3 regions of the Intrasporangium mesophilum genome follow, and region 2 is predicted to be linked to each of the others. Evidence: predicted binding sites of a transcription regulator. Region 2 holds the regulator's gene; each other region holds the start of a gene.

What was found. The regulator HrcA, encoded in region 2, represses chaperone genes, less so after heat shock. The targets are predictions, from matches to a motif close to TTNGCACTCGNNNNNNNCGAGTGCNAA.
Region 1: the regulator HrcA is predicted to act here: its motif matches at 1,559-1,585, upstream of groL (chaperonin GroEL).
Region 3: the regulator HrcA is predicted to act here: its motif matches at 1,228-1,254, upstream of groES (co-chaperone GroES).

What each region holds. Positions count from the first base shown of each region.
Region 1 is NZ_BAAGRF010000013.1:368,744-372,015, reverse strand. It holds gene ACYVLP_RS13095 (MBL fold metallo-hydrolase) at 1-354, opposite strand, end outside; gene ACYVLP_RS13090 (hypothetical protein) at 473-958, shown strand; gene ACYVLP_RS13085 (HIT family protein) at 1,058-1,483, shown strand; gene groL (chaperonin GroEL) at 1,743-3,272, shown strand, end outside.
Region 2 is NZ_BAAGRF010000012.1:112,647-115,918, reverse strand. It holds gene dnaJ (molecular chaperone DnaJ) at 1-769, opposite strand, end outside; gene hrcA (heat-inducible transcriptional repressor HrcA) at 924-1,970, opposite strand; gene ACYVLP_RS11225 (hypothetical protein) at 2,022-2,165, opposite strand; gene ACYVLP_RS11220 (DUF3097 domain-containing protein) at 2,195-3,070, shown strand; gene ACYVLP_RS11215 (aldehyde dehydrogenase family protein) at 3,086-3,272, opposite strand, start outside.
Region 3 is NZ_BAAGRF010000019.1:167,003-170,274, reverse strand. It holds gene ACYVLP_RS17090 (class I SAM-dependent methyltransferase) at 1-1,191, opposite strand, end outside; gene groES (co-chaperone GroES) at 1,413-1,709, shown strand; gene groL (chaperonin GroEL) at 1,834-3,272, shown strand, end outside.

The DNA of each region.
Region 1 (3,272 bases), on a different contig from region 2:
GTACCCCATCTCGGGGCCGTCGCCAGGGTCGGCCCGGAACGCAGCCTTGATCCGCTCGGCGTCGGCGACATAGCTGCGGCCGACGTTGTCGTGGGCGTGGATCGTGGCGACGTCGAAGGCCAGGTTGCCGAAGGTGTGGTCGAAGTGGACGTGGGTGTTGACGACGTGGCGGACGGTGAGGTCTCGACCGAGGCGGCGGACGTCGTCGAGGACCTCGGTGCCCGCGATGTCGCTGGCGCGGGTGTCGACCACCACTGCCCCGTCGCGGCCGAGGACGAGCCCGACGTTGACGTCCCACTGTGGGTACCGCGCGACGAAGACGCGGTCGGCGACCTCGACGAAGTCGGCGCTCACGGCTCCAGACCCGTCGGGCGGAGCCGTGTGATCCACGTCTCATGACGCATGGACCCACCGTAGTGGCGCCGGGCCCCGAGGGCCCACGGCTGGTCCGATTCGTCTATTTTTGTGGACCATGTCGATCGAGAGCCGCTCGCAGCGTCACCGTCCGAACCCACGTCGGGACCTCGTCGTGGCGGCTGCACTCGCGGCGTTCGCCGTTCTGACTGCGGTCGTCGTTGCCCTCTGGCCCGGGGAGAGCTGGCGCGACCAGGCGATCGCCGGCGTCTTTCCCGCGCCGCCGGTCAGCGGCTGGGACGCGCCCACGTCTGCCGCCCCGTCGGCGGCAGGTGCCGGCTCGACCGCGGGTGCGCCGACGGCGACGGCGACGGTGGTCCCGGCCAGGGCCACGCCGTCTGTGGTGCCCACTCGCAGCGCGCCCCGTCCCGCGCCGCCCGCCACGTCCCTTCGAGCGACCTCCCAGGCGCCAGCCACCACCCCGGCCCCGTCGCCGACCTCGACGAACGGCAAGGGCAGGCACAAGCCGAAGCCACCGACCGGCAAGCCCTCGCCCACGACGACCCAGAACGACCCAGGCTGCCTCCTCGGCGTCATCTGCTGACGCGCACCGCTGGTTGGAGGTATCCCGCCGCGCGATACACCGACGACATACCTCGAACCGCGGGGTGGTCTGGGAGTGGCGCGTGGCAGCCTTGGGACCGTGGACGACGTCTTCTGCTCCATCGTGGCCGGCGAGGTCTCGGCGAATGTCGTGCTCGACGAGCCGGACTTCCTCGGCTTCCTCGACAGGCGGCCGGTGTTCAAGGGGCACGTGCTGCTCGTGCCGAAGGAGCACGTCGAGACGCTGCTCGACCTCCCCACTTCGCTTCATGCCGGCCTGGTAGCGGCGGCCCAGCGCCTGGCCGGAGCCGTCGTCGCGGGCCTCGGGTCGACGGGCAGCTTCGTGGCGATGAACAACGTCGTGAGCCAGTCGGTGCCGCACCTGCACGTCCACGTCGTGCCGCGCACCAAGGGTGACGGCCTGCGGGGATTCTTCTGGCCACGCACGACCTACGCCTCCGACGCGGAGGCTGCCGAGTATGCCGCTCGCCTCACCGAGGCGCTCGCCGCGCGACCGCCTTCCTGACCCCGAGCTCACCCAGCGCTTCGCGCCCGACCCGCCGCGGCGGCATACCTCGACGTCATGGCGGGTGGACGGGCGTTTGCACTCGCCATGGGAGAGTGCCAATAATGGCGTTAGCACTCTCCGTGTGGGAGTGACAGATACGGACCGTATGCCGAGGGGCTGGGGTCCCGCAGCGACATGAGCTGAGGGGTCTGGTCCCGTCCGTCGCGGGCGGCATGCGGCCAACCACCTTTCGATTCGCGTGGGAGGAACCACCCGAATGGCCAAGACCATTGCGTTTGACGAAGAGGCGCGCCGCGGTCTCGAGCGGGGCATGAACACCCTTGCCGACGCCGTCCGCGTGACGCTCGGCCCCAAGGGCCGCAATGTCGTGCTGGAGAAGAAGTGGGGCGCCCCCACGATCACCAACGACGGCGTCTCGATCGCCAAGGAGATCGAGCTCGACGACCCGTACGAGAAGATCGGCGCCGAGCTCGTCAAGGAAGTTGCCAAGAAGACCGACGACGTCGCCGGTGACGGCACGACGACGGCGACCGTGCTCGCCCAGGCCATGGTGAAGGAAGGCCTGCGCAACGTGGCCGCCGGCGCCAACCCGATGGCCCTCAAGCGCGGCATCGAGAAGGCCGTCGAGGTCGTCTCCGAGTCGCTGCTCAACGCGGCCAAGGAGGTCGAGACCAAGGAGCAGATCGCCTCGACCGCCTCGATCTCGGCCGCTGACGAGGAGATCGGCTCGCTCATCGCCGAGGCGATGGACAAGGTCGGCAAGGAAGGCGTCATCACCGTCGAGGACTCCAACACCATGGGCCTCGAGCTGGAGCTGACCGAGGGTATGCGCTTCGACAAGGGCTACATCTCGGCGTACTTCGTCACCGACACCGAGCGCATGGAGGCTGTCCTCGACGACGCCTACGTGCTCGTGGCCAACTCCAAGATCGGCTCGGTCAAGGACCTGCTGCCGCTGCTGGAGAAGGTCATGCAGTCGGGCAAGCCGCTGCTCATCGTCGCCGAGGACATCGAGGGCGAGGCCCTCGCGACGCTCGTCGTCAACAAGATCCGTGGCACGTTCAAGTCGGTTGCCGTCAAGGCGCCGGGCTTCGGTGACCGCCGCAAGGCCATGCTCGGCGACATCGCCATCCTCACCGGTGGGCAGGTCGTCTCCGAGGAGGTCGGCCTCAAGCTCGAGAACGCCACGCTCGACCTGCTCGGCAAGGCCCGCAAGGTCGTCGTGACCAAGGACGAGACGACCATCGTCGAGGACCAGGACGACCGTTCCGCCATCGAGGGCCGCATCGCCCAGATCAAGGCGGAGATCGAGAAGTCCGACTCCGACTACGACCGCGAGAAGCTCCAGGAGCGCCTCGCCAAGCTCGCGGGCGGCGTGGCCGTCATCAAGGCGGGCGCGGCGACCGAGGTCGAGCTCAAGGAGCGCAAGCACCGCATCGAGGACGCCGTGCGCAACGCCAAGGCTGCCGTCGAGGAGGGCATCGTCGCCGGTGGCGGCGTCGCGCTCATCCAGGCCGCCAAGTCGCTGGACAAGCTCGAGCTCGACGGCGACGAGGCCACGGGTGCCAACATCGTGCGCGTCGCGACCGAGGCCCCGCTCAAGCAGATCGCGATCAACGCCGGTCTCGAGGGTGGAGTCGTGGCCGAGAAGGTCCGCGGCCTGGACGCCGGCCACGGCCTCAACGCTGCCACTGGTGAGTACGCCGACCTGCTGGCCGCAGGCATCATCGACCCGGTCAAGGTGACGCGCTCTGCGCTGCAGAACGCCGCCTCGATCGCGGCGCTG
Region 2 (3,272 bases):
AGGTGTCGTGGTTGAGCACCCGGATCTCGACGTACAGGTCGGCCTTGGGGCCGTTGCCGGGCCCGGCCTCACCCTCGCCGGTCAGCTGGATGCGGGTGCCAGTGTCGACCCCGGCCGGCACCTTGAGCTTGAGCGTGCGCCGGGTGCGGACGCGGCCGTCGCCGGAGCAGTCGTGGCACGGGTCGGTGAGAACGGTGCCGTAGCCCTGGCAGTTGACGCAGGGGCGCGAGGTCATCACCTGGCCGAGGAAGCTGCGCTGGACCTGCTGCACCTCGCCCGCGCCGTGGCAGATGCCACAGGTCTGCCGGCCCGTGCCGGGCTCGGCGCCGTCGCCGCCGCAGCGGACGCAGCCGATCGCGGTGTCGAGGGTCAGCTCCTCCTCGGAGCCGAAGACCGCCTTGGCGAGGTCGATGTCGAGCCGGACGAGCGCGTCCTGACCGCGCTGGACCCGCGACCGCGGGCCACGGCTGCCGGCGGCCGCGCCGGCTCCGAAGAAGGCGTCCATGACGTCGCTGAACGAGAAGCCCGCGCCCGCGCCGAAGCCGCCGCCGGCGGTCGCGAACGGGTCGGCGCCGAGGTCGAAGGAGCGACGCTTCTGCGGGTCCGACAGCACCTCGTAGGCCTGCGAGACCCGCTTGAACTCCTCCTCGGCCTCCGGGCCGGGGTTGACGTCCGGATGGAGCTTGCGGGCAAGCCGGCGGTAGGCCTTCTTGATCTCCTCCTGACTTGCGTCGCGGGAGACACCGAGGACGGCGTAGTAGTCGTTCAAGCGGGTGTTCCTTCAGTGCGTGGCGTTCGGGCCGTGCAGGCGCGGCTCGCGTCGGTGTCGGTCAGGTTCTGAGGTCAAGGCTGGTTCGGTTTGTTCGGGCTGTTCGGGGCGGATGCTGGGAAGCGGTGGCGGAAGGGCTGCGCGGTCGGCACGGTCACGTCGAGCGGTTGTCGTCGAGGACCTCGGACACGTAGCGCGCCACGGCACGCACCGTCGCCATCGTCGTGGGGTAGTCCATGCGAGTCGGGCCGAGCACGCCGAGGCTCGCAATGCGCTCGCTGCCTGAGCCGTACCCCATCGACACGAGCGAGGTGGTCTGGAGCCCGGTCACAGGGTTCTCTGAGCCGATGCGCACGGAGACCAGCTCGGGGTCGTCGCCGAGCTGGCCGAGCAGGCGCAGCAGCGTGACGTGCTCCTCGAGGGCCTCGAGGATCGGCCCGATCGTCCGTGAGAAGTCGGCGGTGGCCGCACGCGCGAGGTTGGCCTGCCCGGCGAGCACGACCCGCTCCTCCCGCTCCTCGGCGAGGGCGTCGCCGAGTGCGGAGACCACCGCACCCAGCGCCGGGCGGTCGGCCTCGTCGGCTTCCTCGACCAGCCGGCGCAGCTGGGTCGTGGCGACCGCGAAAGGCACACCGGCCGCGACGTCGTTGACCTTGCTCCGCAGCCACGCGATCAGGGCCTCACCGTCGGTGTCGACGACCGAGCGCCCCGTGTCGACGACGCGCTGCTCCACGCGCCCGGTGTTGACGATGAGGACGATCATCAGGTGGCTCGCGCCGATGGGGACGAACTCGATGTGGCGCACCGTCGACCGCGTCAGCGATGGGTACTGCACGACCGCGACCTGTCGGGTCAGGCTGGCCAGCAGCCGCACCGTCCGGTCGACGACGTCATCGAGGTCGACGGCTCCCTCGAGGAAGTGGGAGATCGCTCGTCGCTCCCCGGCACCGAGCGGCTTGATCTGGCTGAGCCGGTCGACGAAGACGCGGTACCCGGCATCGGTCGGCACGCGGCCGGCAGAGGTGTGCGGGGCGTGGATCAGGCCCTCTTCCTCGAGCTGTGCCATGTCGTTGCGAACCGTCGCGGCGCTGACCCCGAGGTGGTGGCGCTCGACGAGCGCCTTGCTGCCCACCGGCTCGGATGTCTGGACATAGTCCTGGACGATGGCGCGCAGCACCATCAGCTTGCGCTCCTCGCTCATCGCGACACCTCCTCGCCTCGGCCTGGCACTCTCGTGACCCGAGTGCCAAGTCTACGTCGCCGCGTCCCGTTCTCCGATTTCATCCCACCGTATGCCGCCGACCCCCGCTGCATCGAGCGTGCCGTCACGACGGGCGCCTCGGCGCGTCGACGGGATGGCCCAGACCGCGTGGCGGTCGACGGTCACGGCGTCCACGCGGCATACCGTGTGGGCTTGTGTCTTCCATGGATCGCTACGGATCGGACGTCTTGAGCGGCGACTGGCGAGCGCCCCGGCGCGGGCGCTCGGTCGACCTGCCGGCCGAGCCTGACCTCGTCGTCGAGGAGGTCGAGACCGGCTGGGTCGGCGCCGTCGTGCGGGTCGAGAAGGCGGGCGGGATGCACGTGGTCCACCTCGAGGACCGCCGTGGCCGCACCAAGGCGTTCCCGCTCGGGCCGGGATTCCTCGTCGACGGACGGCCCGTCACCCTGACCAAACCCGTCGCGGCAGCGTCGACGGCCCTGGCCGAGGCCCGGCGCGCCGACGCCCGGACGGCGAGCGGTTCCGTCGCCGTCCACGGCGCCCGGGCGCGGGTCGCAAGCGGCTCGCGGATCTACGTCGAAGGCCGTCACGACGCCGAGCTCGTGGAGAAGGTGTGGGGCGACGACCTTCGGGTCGAGGGCGTGGTCGTCGAGCTGATGGACGGCGTCGATGACCTCGCCGGCATCGTCGCGGAGTTCCAGCCGGGCCCCGGACGACGTCTCGGCGTGCTCGTCGACCACCTCGTGCCCGGCACCAAGGAGGCACGAGTGGTCGAGCAGGCCGGCGCCCTGCCTGGGATCGCCCAGCACGTGAAGATCCTCGGACACCCGTACGTGGACGTGTGGCAGTCGGTGCGGCCCGAGCGGCTCGGCTGGCAGCAGTGGCCGGTCATCCCGCGCGGCACCTCGTGGAAGCACGGCATCTGCGATGCCCTCGGCTGGCCGCACGACACGCAGACCGACATCGCGTTGGCGTGGAAACGCATCCTCGGGACCGTGCGCACCTACGCGGACCTCGAGCCGGCGCTGCTCGCGAGCGTCGAGGAGCTCATCGACTTCGTCACCGAGCCCGGGGCCTGAGCCACGGGGTGGCGGCTACCGCTTGCGGCGGCCGGGGAAGACCACGAGGTCGATGACGCGCTCCTTGACCGAGGTGAACGGCGGCTGGACGACGCCGAGCAGGTCCGGCTTCGTGGGCAGCGACAGCACCGGCTTGGTGTGCGAGAACAGCTCGACCGAGCGCTCGCCATGGTAGGTCCCCATGCCGCTCGGCCCCACGCCT
Region 3 (3,272 bases), on a different contig from region 2:
CACGAGCGTCGCCTCGGAGCCACCCTTGCCCCGGCCGGTCATCTTGAGCTGCCGGCGCAGCGCGTCCGGGTCGATCGTGACGCCGCGCTTCTTGACGGTCACGCGGTCGTACCCGTGGTCGCGCAGCCATCGGGCCAGGCGCTTGGTCGAGAACGGCATCGCCTCGACGATGCGGAAGCGCCGCGCCCACGGGAGGTCGTATGCCGCTCCGCTCGTGACGTAGCCGACGCCGGCTGCCAGCTCGGCACCGTCGACCGCGGACACGAGCGCGCCGGTCAGGCCGGCGCGGACCACGGCCCGGTCGGGCTCGTAGAGCCACTCGGCCAGCTCGTGGACCGATGTCAGGCCGGGCTGCCCGTCCGCGGCCTCCGCCTCGACCTGGGTCACGACGCTCGTCTGGGCCTCGGTGCAGACCGCGGCCGTGCGCCCGGCCGTGGTGGCGAGCGGGCCCCACCAGATCGCGCACTCGAGCACCTCGCCGTGCCAGGACGTCCACTGCGCCTCAGCCCCGGGCGGGATCGCACCGTGCGGGAAGGCGGGCGAGAGCTTGGCGCCGGTGGCAGCGACCTGGTCGGCATAGGCGAGCACCTCGGGCCACGATGGCGAGATCGCGTCCAGCGAGAACACGCGCTTGGTGCGGCCGTGGATGTCGGCGACGCCGGTGACCCGCCGCGCAGGATCGAGCCAGAGGCCCAGGTGGCGGCGTCCCTCCCCCTCGGGGAGCCGCACGTCCTCGGCGCGTGCGTGGGTGACGCGCGCCGAGGGCCAGTGACGGAGGTTCACCCCGGCGATCCGCGCCGTCGCCTCGTCGGCGTCCACACCCCGCACCGTGAGGTCCAGCCCGGCGAACGCCATGGCGTCGGCGCCGAGCCCGCAGCCGAGGTCGTAGATCTCGCGGACCCCGGCCGCGGCGTACCGGTGTGCGTGGCGGGCGGCGATGGCCAGGCGGGTCGACTGCTCGAGGCCGTCCGCGGTGAAGAGCATCCCATCGGCGAACTGGCCGAACTTCTCGGCGCCGCGCGCCCGCAGCCGCGACTGCGTCATCGCGGCCGCGACGAGGTCGGGCGCATAGCCGGCGTCGCGGAGCCGCCCCTGGAGCTGCAGCGAGGTCACCTGGTCGTACGGTGGCAGGGACTGCAGCAGCGCCCAGCCCTCTCCTGTGGCCAGGCGGTCGACCATCGCGGCGTCCATGCGCCCATCCTGCCAAGCCGGCCCTGAAGGCCAAATCTGGCACTCGACTTGACCGAGTGCTAACGGCATACCTAGATTTCTTCTTGTTGGCACTCTCACCTCGAAAGTGCCAGCGCCCTCTTCAGGGCGGTCGACCCCCGCGACGGCGGCCAGCCATGAAGAGCCCTACGTCCGTAGTCACCGGAAGTCACCCCGACTGTCCCGAAGGGAAGGTCACCACCGTGTCGGTTTCCATCAAGCCGCTCGAAGACCGCATCGTCGTCAAGTCCCTCGAGGCCGAGCAGACCACCGCGTCCGGCCTCGTCATCCCCGACACCGCCAAGGAGAAGCCGCAGGAGGGCGAGGTCCTCGCTGTCGGCCCCGGCCGCTGGAACGAGGACGGCGACGAGCGCGTGCCGCTCGACATCAAGGTCGGCGACAAGGTCATCTACAGCAAGTACGGCGGCACCGAGGTCAAGTACGGCGGCGAGGAGTTCCTGATCCTCTCCGCGCGCGACGTTCTCGCGATCGTCGGCTGACCCCTGTCACGCCGTATGCCGTGAACGCACCCCGGTGGGCCCCGTCGGGGTTTCGCCGGGGTGCGTCTGCTTAAGCCACAACGCAATTCGCTGATCCGCTCAATCCACGAGCAGAAGGAACACCATGGCCAAAATGCTGGAGTTCGACGACTCCGCCCGCAAGTCGCTGGAGCGAGGCGTCGACGCGCTCGCCAACGCCGTCAAGGTGACGCTCGGCCCCAAGGGCCGCAACGTCGTCATCGACAAGAAGTGGGGCGCTCCCACGATCACGAACGACGGCGTGACCATCGCTCGTGAGATCGAGCTGGAGGACGCCTACGAGAACCTCGGCGCGCAGCTCGCCAAGGAGGTCGCCACCAAGACCAACGACGTGGCCGGCGACGGCACGACGACCGCGACCGTGCTCGCCCAGGCGATGGTCAAGGAAGGCCTGCGCAACGTCGCGGCCGGTGCCGCCCCCGCCGCGCTCAAGCGCGGCATGGACAAGGCCGTCACCGCCGTCAACGACGAGCTGCTGCGCAACGCGCGCGACGTCGAGGGCAAGGACGAGATCGCCTCGGTCGCCACCCTCTCGGCTCAGGACGCCACCCTCGGCGGTCTCATCGGCGAGGCGTTCGACAAGGTCGGCAAGGACGGCGTCATCACGGTCGAGGAGTCCTCGACCACCGCCACCGAGCTCGAGTTCACCGAGGGCATGCAGTTCGACAAGGGCTACCTGTCGGCCTACTTCGTCACCGACACCGAGCGCATGGAGACGATCCTCGAGGACGCCTACGTCCTGATCAACCAGGGCAAGATCAGCTCGGTCGCCGAGGTGCTCCCGGTGCTCGAGAAGGTTGTCCAGTCGGGCAAGCCGCTGCTCATCATCGCCGAGGACGTCGAGGGCGAGGCCCTGTCGACGCTCGTCGTCAACAAGATCCGCGGCACCTTCAACGTCGCCGCGGTCAAGGCGCCCGGCTTCGGCGACCGCCGCAAGGCGATGCTCCAGGACATCGCGGTGCTCACCGGCGGCCAGGTCATCGCCGAGGAGGTCGGCCTCAAGCTCGACCAGGCCGACCTGACCGTGCTCGGCCAGGCCCGTCGCGTCGTGCTGACCAAGGACGCCACGACGATCATCGACGGCGCGGGCGACCAGTCCGAGGTCGCAGGCCGCGTCAACCAGATCAAGGCCGAGATCGAGCGCACCGACTCCGACTGGGACCGCGAGAAGCTCCAGGAGCGTCTCGCCAAGCTGGCCGGCGGCGTCTGCGTGATCAAGGTCGGCGCGCACACCGAGGTGGAGCTCAAGGAGAAGAAGCACCGCATCGAGGACGCCATCTCGGCCACGCGCGCCGCGATCGAGGAAGGCATCGTCGCCGGCGGCGGCACCGCGCTCATCCACGCGGCCACGGTCATCGACGGTCTGGACCTGACGGGTGACGAGGCCACCGGTGCCTCGATCGTCCGCAAGGCCGTCCAGGAGCCGCTGCGGTGGATCGCCGAGAACGCCGGCCTCCAGGGCTACGTCGTCACCTCGAAGGTCGCCGAGCTCCCGCTCGGCCAGGGCCTCAACGCGGCGACCGG